DNA from 3 places in the Paenibacillus sp. J31P190 genome. Region 3 is predicted to be linked to each of the others. Evidence: riboswitches for the same ligand, from Rfam matches in the RefSeq annotation. Region 3 holds a riboswitch; each other region holds the start of a gene.
What was found. Region 3 has a riboswitch for cobalamin ahead of AC58U0_RS12950 (energy-coupling factor ABC transporter permease). Riboswitches for the same ligand answer to the same signal wherever they lie in the genome.
Positions count from the first base shown of each region.

Region 1 (3,279 bases), on a different contig from region 3:
AAGGCTTCTTACGTTGTTCGTATGCCTATAGTGTTTCTCAACTAAATGAAGCATTAGAGAGAATTGGGAATTTTATGAGGAAATTGTAAAGAATAACGTAAATAAATATGTTCATTATTGATGAAAACTGGTATTCTTATAGTAAGGAGGGATGAGCATGGCTTTTTTGGAATATCAACTATCAACCTATCAAAAACATTTTCAAATTCGTGAACAAGATTTCGGACAACGTTGGTTGACCAAGCGTGCGAAGAAGCAAAACTCCCTTACCTTATTAGAAGAAGAGATTCATTCTCTGCGACGCAAGTTAGAACAAATGGTTTTTGATGGGAAAGAAATGACATCTGATTCCGTTGTTGAATTGAGCACAATCCTAGACCAAAAAATAAATGAATATATGCATAATGGGAAAAAAAGTCGGTGAAAACCGACTTTTCTCGCGACTATCGATAGATTCAGATAACAAACGGAGGTACGCTCACAACATGAAAGTGAAATGGCTGTTGGTTATGATGGTGGGGCTTATGGTAATGCTTACGGGTTGCGGCGGGCCAAAGCCGGATGTATCTATATTTATTATGGGTTCTAATGGTTTTCCAAGTGAAGCGGGGGACAAGCTGGAGAGTGGTTTGAAATCCAAGGTGGGCGAGGTTCCTACAGTCAAAGTCAATACATCGCCTATATTCTCTCTGGAAAAAATGATTGTGGAATTGGCCGCAGGAGGCAACGGCATCTTCATTCTTGCCGAAGACCAATTCAAATCACTAAGTAATCAAGCTGGTTTCGTTTCTTTGGATGATACGATCAAACCGGAAGATTATCCGGATGGCGTTATTCAAATAGCTGAAGAGGGCAAGCCTGCTGAAAAGCATCTATATGGTATTCCGCTTGCAGGAAACAAATGGATGAAAGAGCAAGGTTTTGAAGGGAAAGGCTTGGTGGCTTTCATTCCTCAAAATGCTCCGAAGCTGAATGAGTCGAAGCAAGTGCTCAAAGTAATTGCACAAAAGTAACAAGAAGTCTATAATCGACAAATAGATTGATAGTAAAATATGCAGCCATAGGTGCTGGTAAGCTCATTATGAAGAGGTTGCCACTTAAAAGGGAAGCCGGTTGAAGTCCGGCGCGGTCCCGCCACTGTAATCCAGGCATGAGTTGCCAGGAGAGTCAGGATACCTGCCCATGGTGCCGTTTACGACATCCTTCGAGGAAAAGGATCGCGTTAAATCAGGAAGCAATCCCAGGGTTGCTGAGCGCCGCGATTTATCGTCCCCTTTGTTCCTTCGAGAACAAAGGGGCTTTTTTGTTAGGGTCAATCGACATAAATTGTTTAGAGAGAGGGTTTTACAAGATGAAAAGGAATTCAGTAAAAAAAGCATTTATTCTTACAGTAGCTTTAGTAACAGCAATCAGTCTCGCAGCTTGCGGTAAAAAGGAAACGGAGATCTCTAATCCGTCTAAGCTTGGCGGAGAGGGGACGAAAGCTCCTGCTGCAACGACGTCACCATCAACAGCAGCCAAAAAGACGGTTTATCCATTGAAAATAAAGGATGCTACGGGCAAGGAGTTTACATTTGATAAAGCGCCTGAGCGTATTGCATCCGTGTCCCCGGCGGAAACTGAAGCTCTTTTTGCGATTGGGCTTGAGGCTAATATTGTTGGTGTATCTGATTATGATGATTATCCAGAAGCGGCTAAAACAAAACCAAAGCTTGGCAGCATAACAAAACCTAACCAAGAAGCAGTGATCGCATCTAACGCAAATGTTGTGTTTACTGGGGTTTCAATGAAATCCGATACGGTAGAAAATCTGCGTGCTTTGAATATTAACGTGTTTAAAGTGGAGCCGAAAACCTTGGATGATGCCATTGCTAACATTCAAACCTACGGATTGATTACAGATCATCAGGAGCAAGCGGAAAAAGTGGTTGCTAAGATGAAAGCGGACCGTCAAAAGGTTGTCAATGCGGTGAAAGACGTCAAGCAAGAGAACAAGAAAAAGGTATACATTGAATTTGCCCCGGGATGGACAGTGGGCAGTGGCGAATACATGGATGAATTGATCAAGCTTGCTGGCGGGATTAACGTTGCAGGTGACGGTAAAGGCTGGTATCAAATAAGTGAAGAGAAAATTATTCAACAAAACCCAAGTGTGATTCTGTTTGCCAATGGGGTAGTCGATAGTAAGAGCAAGAAACCACTAGATGAAATTATCCGTACACGGAGCGGTTGGGATGCGATTGATGCTGTGAAGAACAAGCAGGTGATTGGCCTCGACCAGAACATGCTCAGTCGTCCCGGTCCAAGAATGACCGATGGACTGCTTGAAATGGCGAAAGGCATTTATCCCGAACTGGTGAAATAAAATGAAAAGAAAATTAATGCTATGGGGAGGAGTAGGGGTTATACTCCTTCTTCTTTCTATTGTGGCGAGCTTGTCGCTGGGCACCGCTAATCTACCTGTACTGCAAATCGCCAGTATTCTCGCCAAGCATATCCCTTGGCTGGGAGATCATATCCATGCCACTTGGCCGCAATCGTCGGAACAAATCATCAATAAAGTACGATTTCCCCGTGTATTACTAGGGATTCTTGTAGGGGCCTCACTCTCAATCGCAGGAGCAGCTTTTCAAGGTGTGCTGCGCAATCCGCTTGCGGATCCTTATGCACTCGGTGTATCCTCGGGGGCTTCTGTAGGAGCCGCATTTTTAATCTATTTTGGACTGGAAGTGGCGTGGTTTGGGCAATGGTCGATCCCTATTGTTGCCTTCGTAACGGGACTTATTTCTTTATTTCTGGTTCTAAAGCTGGCCCAGATCGAAGGGAAGCTGAAGATGGAGACGCTTATTTTATCAGGCGTGGTCATGCAGGCATTTCTAGGGGCAATCGTATCATTCATGGTTTCTATTTCTAAACAAGTCATTAATGAAATTATTTTTTGGCTAATGGGCAGCTTGGCCATGCGCGGTTGGTCGTACACATATATTATTGCACCCTATTTAATTATCGGTTTTGTCGTGCTCCTTAGCTATGCAAGGTCGTTAAATTTACTAGCTTTGGGTGAGCGACAGGCGTCACATCTCGGTGTTAATGTAGAGCGTACGAAGCTGATTGTACTTATTGTAGCTACATTCCTTACTGCCGCTGCGGTATCCGTTGCAGGTGTAATCGGCTTTGTCGGGCTCATCGTGCCGCATTTAGTGCGACTATTAGTAGGTCCGGATTATCGGTTGATTATTCCATTGTCCGCAATTGGTGGCGGCATTTATGTCCTCTGGG
Region 1 is NZ_JCAUAS010000012.1:11,894-15,172, forward strand. It holds gene AC58U0_RS20690 (aminotransferase class I/II-fold pyridoxal phosphate-dependent enzyme) at 1-89, shown strand, start outside; gene AC58U0_RS20695 (aspartyl-phosphate phosphatase Spo0E family protein) at 158-424, shown strand; gene AC58U0_RS20700 (hypothetical protein) at 486-1,013, shown strand; cobalamin riboswitch at 1,046-1,198, shown strand; gene AC58U0_RS20705 (ABC transporter substrate-binding protein) at 1,352-2,365, shown strand; gene AC58U0_RS20710 (FecCD family ABC transporter permease) at 2,367-3,279, shown strand, end outside.
Region 1: linked by a shared signal. The riboswitch ahead of AC58U0_RS20705 (ABC transporter substrate-binding protein) and the one ahead of AC58U0_RS12950 (energy-coupling factor ABC transporter permease) in region 3 are both predicted to bind cobalamin.

Region 2 (3,279 bases), on a different contig from region 3:
AACTAGTTGTAGTTGGCATGTGAGCGAGCATGGTTGCCTTTACTTTGTCGATCGTTTCTTGTAAATTCATATTCTCAAAAACATGCTCACAATCTTTGCGGTAGGAGACTTCCTCTATGTAGTGGTTCATGTAGTGGTCTATGACGTCCGTTGGCGTGTTTCGAGCAAGCATGCGTTCCATGATCGTTTGTTTGTTGACATAGATGAACAAGCGGATTGCTCTTTCTCCAAATGTATACTTAAATCGGTTAGCTGCATAACGATTCACAATGACATAGATAAGTCCGTCTTTGCGAAGCGCTTCATCGATGTCCGCTTTCTTAATCCCATAGAAATTCCCGTCAATTTCAACAGTTTGAAAAAATTCACCAGCAATGTCACAATCGATGAAAACTTTGCGTGAGATGAAATTATAATCTTTCCCGTTGACTTCTTTGGGTCTAGGTGTTCGAGTTGTGTAGGAGACGACAGATGAGAAACCAAGTTCTTTGGCAATGTGATGGGCAATTGTTTTACGACCGGAACCGCTTGTGCCAGTAAATACAAACACCAATCCATTCGTTTCATGACTGCTCATATCAATTCCTCCTTCATATAATGAAAGCGATATCTTGATAGATTCATTATAGTATGAAAATTCTGAAAATTAAAGAAATACTTTCTCGTATGATAGGAATCAAAGGGTAAAAATACGCTATAATAGATAGCATCACTTCGTTTAAATGGAAAGGAATCTAACTATGCCTAAATATGCGAATTTGAGTGCGGAAGCAACGGAATTTTTACGTCAAAAAACCGGAAGCAATCACTTAGAGTGCTATACCTATATTGACCCGGAGCGTGGAGAGGATAGTTTTTTTATTGTTAAAACGATCAACAAGGTCATTCAAGTTTCTTTTGCCGAAGTGACCTATGATCCAAGCAGTTACCAGAGTTTGATGGAAGGACTCTACCAAGCCATCTATGAATAAATACGTGACAACCCTATCGATAGATGGTAGGATGATCGTAATTGCATATCAATGGAATTAGGTGCCATATATCCTTTCGGATTTATGGTTAAAAGGGAAGACCGGTGAAATACCGGCACGGACCCGCCACTGTAAAAATCGCCGTTATTACGGTAACTCCTTGCAACATGCCACTGGGTATCAACCTGGGAAGGTGCAAGGGGATGATTAAGTCAGGAGACCTGCCTAGTTCAACAACACAATAACCCTACGAGGAATTAGGGAGTGTTAGAGAGCGGTTACTTCTGGTTTTATTAACTGTAGTAATTTACCAAGCATTTCTAACATGACTTATGTTAGGGATGCTTTTTTTGTTTGTGTAATTATGGGGAAGGGTGATACAAATTGTCAGGAAAACTGCTCATAATCGGCTTTGGGCCGGGGAGTTTTGAACATATTACGAAGCGTGCACGGGAAGCGATTCAGGAAAGTGAAGTTATCATTGGATATAACACCTATGTGGATCTTATCGCAGGTCTGTTAACTGAACAGCAAGTAGTTCGAACAGGCATGACGGAAGAAGTGAGTCGTGCGCAAGAAGCTGTGCGGCAAGCGAAGCAGGGGAAGAAAGTTGCTGTTATTTCCAGTGGAGACGCCGGCGTGTATGGGATGGCCGGTCTTGTCTATGAGGTATTGATGGAACAAGGCTGGACACGTGAGGATGGTGTCCAAGTGGAAGTGATTCCTGGCATTTCAGCTGTTCATTCGGCTGGATCTCTGCTAGGTGCTCCAATTATGCATGATTCATGCACTATAAGCTTAAGTGATCATCTTACGCCATGGGAGCTGATCGCTAAGCGGGTTGAGGCAGCGGGGATGGCTGATTTCGTTATTGCCCTCTATAACCCGCGAAGCGGTAGACGGACCAGACAAATTGTTGAGACTCAGCGCATTCTCCTTAAGTATCGTTCTCCTTTAACGCCTGTAGGGATTGTTAAGAGTGCGTATCGAGATCGTGAGCATGTTGTAGTGACGACGCTTGCTGATATGCTGAATCATGATATTGGCATGCTAACGACCATTATTATTGGTAATTCCGCTACCAAGCTGTATGACGGTCTCATGATAACACCACGCGGTTATCAGCGGAAATATACATTAGGGGCTGAAACACAGCCACTTAAGCCACATCAGAGGCTGAAATCCGAGGCCGAGCCATGGGCTTTGGAACAATTTGATGAACAAGATTGGGATGAATCTTTGGAAGAGTTCGATGAGGAAGATGAACTCATGGATGATGAGGTTACCGAAATGAAAGAACCATCCCAGTTGAAGTCTTCGCCGAATCTGTCACCAAGTAACTCCTTACAACTTGCAATGGAAGCGTTGCAACTAGTATCCAAAGGGAATGAAGAGGTGCCATTTGAATTTGATAACAAGCTGACTGCGACCCAATCAATCTTTGAGTTTGCAGTAAGCCCCGGCATCGCGAATAAAAAGTTAACAGCAGCCCAACTATGTGCGTTAGGCGAGATTGTTGGAGATCGGGGAGATATTGAATACTCACCGCATCATCAACTGATTGTTCGTGTGCAAACCAATAACCCTAAGCAGATTACATCCGAGTTAAGTGCACTAGGATTATTATTATCACCGATTGGTGATGTTGCCCAAATCAAAGCTTGCGACTTTTGTAATTTGGAAAAAGGAGAATCTATTCCTTATGCGGAAGCCATCCATCATCGGATTGGCAATCTAGAAGTACCTAAAGAGTTGAAAATTGGGTTCAACGGGTGCGGAATGGCTTGTTATGGGGCTGTTCAGCAAGATATCGGCATCGTGTACCGCAAAGAGAAATTTGATCTATTTCTTGGCGGAAAAACAGTAGGTCGAAATGCACATGCTGCTCAGCCCGTTGCAGAAGGAATTGACCCTGAGGAGCTTGTTGAATTAGTTGGCAGAATCGTGGAACGTTACCAAAAAGAAGGACACCCGAACGAACGATTTCATAAATTTTTCAAGCGTGTTAAAGAAATTGAAGGTTACCGCCATCAAGAAATGGTTGGTTTCGTCATCGAAAATGCCATTTGCGGCGATTAGAATGAGGGGGAAATAAAAGATGAATGCTGTTTTATTTGTGGGTCATGGGAGTCGGGAAGAAGGCGGGAATGAGGAAGTTCGCCTCTTTGTTTCAGAAATTGCGAGTAAGATGCAAGAGCAAATTGTGGAGACATGTTTCCTGGAATTTGTTCAACCAACGATTATGCAAGGAATTGATCGCTGTGTAGAGCTAGGGGCTACTCATATTGTGGTCATTCCGATTATCTTA
Region 2 is NZ_JCAUAS010000002.1:670,888-674,166, reverse strand. It holds gene AC58U0_RS06795 (guanylate kinase) at 1-577, opposite strand, end outside; gene AC58U0_RS06790 (hypothetical protein) at 741-971, shown strand; cobalamin riboswitch at 1,014-1,214, shown strand; gene cobJ (precorrin-3B C(17)-methyltransferase) at 1,356-3,050, shown strand; gene AC58U0_RS06780 (sirohydrochlorin chelatase) at 3,070-3,279, shown strand, end outside.
Region 2: linked by a shared signal. The riboswitch ahead of cobJ (precorrin-3B C(17)-methyltransferase) and the one ahead of AC58U0_RS12950 (energy-coupling factor ABC transporter permease) in region 3 are both predicted to bind cobalamin.

Region 3 (3,279 bases):
TTTCTCTTGAAGAATCGCATGAAGTGCAGATGCCCACACATCAACAGCGCCTTCTTCCGCTTTCTGAAGATCGGTATAGATCGATGTCCCATAAGCATAGGCTAGAAATTCCTGCCAGGTCTGCTTGGCAAAATAGACAAAATCAGGTTGGCTTATTTCACTAATGTCCCCGACTCTGCGAATCATATCACGAATGCGTGATGGAAAATCCTCCGGGCACAGCGGTGTCTCTTCGATCTCGACAAGGATCTTTTCCCCATTCTTAGGAAACTCAATAAATCCTCGCTCACCCATCTGTTTAAGCGCCTGCAAAGCTTTAAACTGAATGTGAGGGTGCCGCGGCTTCTCACATAGCCACTCTTTTACACGGTCGCTCACGTCAGATTGATCAATGAACGCCAATTGTTCAAGGGAATTGACTTGCTGCTCCAACGTACCTTCTCTTAGCATATCCAGAAGTTTAAGCGCAAAGGCGCCATCATCGGCCGTCTTATCTTGTATGTACTGCCGTAATAGATCCGTTTCTTCTTCTGGATCATCTTCCAATGGAGACGTAATAGGAAACATGGTTTCTGGATACATGGTATACAGCCAATTCCTCAGAGCTTCCCATTGTTCAGTTTTGTGTTGGTCTACTGTCGGAAATTGCAGTAGAAAGGTTAGCAATTGGAGCGCATCACTATACTGCTCTGTTTTTAGGAACCGAGTAAGTTCCTCTTCGTAATATTGCTCTGTTTTCGGAAAAAGAATTAAGTTATTGATGGATGGGTCTGTTATGATGATCACCTCAGAAATCTTCTCGCTGGTGACAGTTTACTTGATTGTCCAAGTGATTGCAAAATAAATATATAAAATAGGGTTGACTTCACTTTAAACTATATGATAATATAACTCTTGCTTCGCTAAACGGATCACATCCGCAAGGTAAGAAGAGGTCTATGTCTCAGTAGCTCAGCTGGATAGAGCACACGCCTTCTAAGCGTGCGGTCGGGGGTTCGAATCCCTCCTGGGACGTTCATGCACGGCAAAGGATCGCGAGAAATCGCGATCCTTTTTTTGTTTATCTACATTTGCTAAAAAATAAAATTTCGCTATGCTACGAATCTTTCATATTGTGTTATACTCTTTTCAATTACATATTTTTTCGAATAAATGAGGTGCCTTTGCGTAGCAAGCAAGGGGTAACAGGGAATCGGGTGCAAATCCCGAGCGGTCCCGCCACTGTATTCGGGGAGTTTCTTTCTATCATGTCACTTGATGAAAATTCAGGGAAGGCTGAAAGAATACAATGATCCGAGAGCCAGGAGACCTACCTTCATTTATGCACCCAGAAACCTTCGCGGAAAGGAGCGGTGTACGTCAAGTCTTTCGACATCTAGCTTATAGTTGTCGTTTATTCGTACGTACCCACGGCCAATCCATCAGGATTGGTCTTTTTTGTTCGTACTCAAACTTTAAATTAGGAGGAATTAAAAAACATGCAAACAAAGACACAAAAGACCAAGATAACTAGCTTCTTACTAGTGGTTATAGGGTTAGCCCTCTATCTATTCATTAATGAACCGCAAACCGTCTACGGCATGCACATTATGGAAGGATTTCTCCCTGTAGGTTGGGCTATATTTTGGTGGGCAGCCTTCCTTCCGTTCTTCTTTCTAGGTGTTAGAGCGCTTATCAAAATTACGAAAGAACATCCAGAGCTCAAAATTATGCTTGGCCTTGCTGGCGCATTCACCTTCGTACTGTCGGCATTGAAGATCCCTTCTGTAACCGGAAGCAGCTCTCACCCAACAGGTACAGGTTTAGGAGCCGTAATGTTCGGACCGCTCCCTATGAGCGTCCTAGGATCGATTGTTTTGTTATTTCAAGCGGTTTTACTTGCTCATGGAGGACTTACTACACTCGGGGCAAATGCTTTCTCCATGGCCCTCTCCGGTCCAATAGTTGGTTACTTCATATATAAGTCCATGATGAAAACAACCGGCAAACAAAAATGGTCGATATTTTTGGCAGCTGCTCTTGCCGACTTATCCACATACATTGTTACTTCTGTCCAATTAGCTCTTGCATTCCCAGCTGAACAAGGTGGATTTATAGCATCCTTTTTGAAATTCGGCGGTATTTTTGCCATTACACAAATTCCTCTTGCCATTAGTGAAGGTATTTTAACCGTATTAATATGGAATTGGTTACAATCTTACAGCCCAAAAGAGCTATCCATTCTACAACATAAAATGAAAGGAGCTTCTGAGCTATGAAAACTCGTACTATGAACACCCTGATGTTAATTGCCGTTGTATTATTGGCAGTCTTACCCCTTATTTTCGCAAAAGGCGAATTTGGTGGATCTGATGATGCCGCTGAACAATTAATCCAAAGTATTGAGCCTTCCTATACGCCATGGTTCTCTTCATTATTCGAGCTCCCAGCTGAGACGGAAAGTATGCTGTTCGCCTTACAAGCTGCCATCGGGGCTGGCTTCATCGGGTTTGCCTTTGGCTTTTTCAAAGGGAAAGCGTCTAAATCCAAAAACCAATGATGAAATTGATCGATTCTCTCTCCTATAAAAATAACTTACGCCCCCTATCACCGATGTGGAAGTGCGGTTTTGCAGTCACTATGCTGCTGTTTTCTTATTTAACGCACCCGGCGGTGCAGGTAATTATAGCGATTTGGATGGCCCTATGGACAGTAGGCTATGCTCGCGTTCCAATTAAATATTATGTAACTGTCATCGGTGCTGCATGCCTATTTTTTGTAGGTAGTGTACCCGCATTAGTCGTAGAGATCCGTCCTTTGCAAGAAGCCTTGCCTGATATCCATGAGGTGGCGGCATTTACATTTATCGAATGGAAGTTGTCCGTTACTTCAACAGGTCTTTTGCTAATTGGCAAATTATTCGTTCGTATTATAGCGAGCCTAAGCTGCGTGTCCTTTATTATGTTCAGTACACCTTTTTCCGAATTGCTGCAAGTTTTACAAAAAGTTCGTGTCCCCAAGCTGGTTCTAGAAATTATGCTTATTATGTATCGATTTCTGTTCATCCTATTTGAAATTGCCAATAACATGTATGTAGCTCAGCAATCTAGAGGCGGTCAGACAGGTTTCCGAAATAGACTAAAGGATACAGCCATTATTATTGTTCAAATGTTTATCAAAACGATGCAGCGGTATAAATCATTGTCAAATGGCCTTGTCTCCCGAGGTTTTACGGATGACATTCACATGGCCCCCTACCGAGCTAACCCTATACCTTTTCGATATAAATTGGAAAGTTAT
Region 3 is NZ_JCAUAS010000005.1:297,251-300,529, forward strand. It holds gene AC58U0_RS12940 (hypothetical protein) at 1-786, opposite strand, end outside; tRNA gene AC58U0_RS12945 (tRNA-Arg) at 941-1,014, shown strand; cobalamin riboswitch at 1,139-1,332, shown strand; gene AC58U0_RS12950 (energy-coupling factor ABC transporter permease) at 1,479-2,258, shown strand; gene AC58U0_RS12955 (energy-coupling factor ABC transporter substrate-binding protein) at 2,255-2,539, shown strand; gene cbiQ (cobalt ECF transporter T component CbiQ) at 2,536-3,279, shown strand, end outside.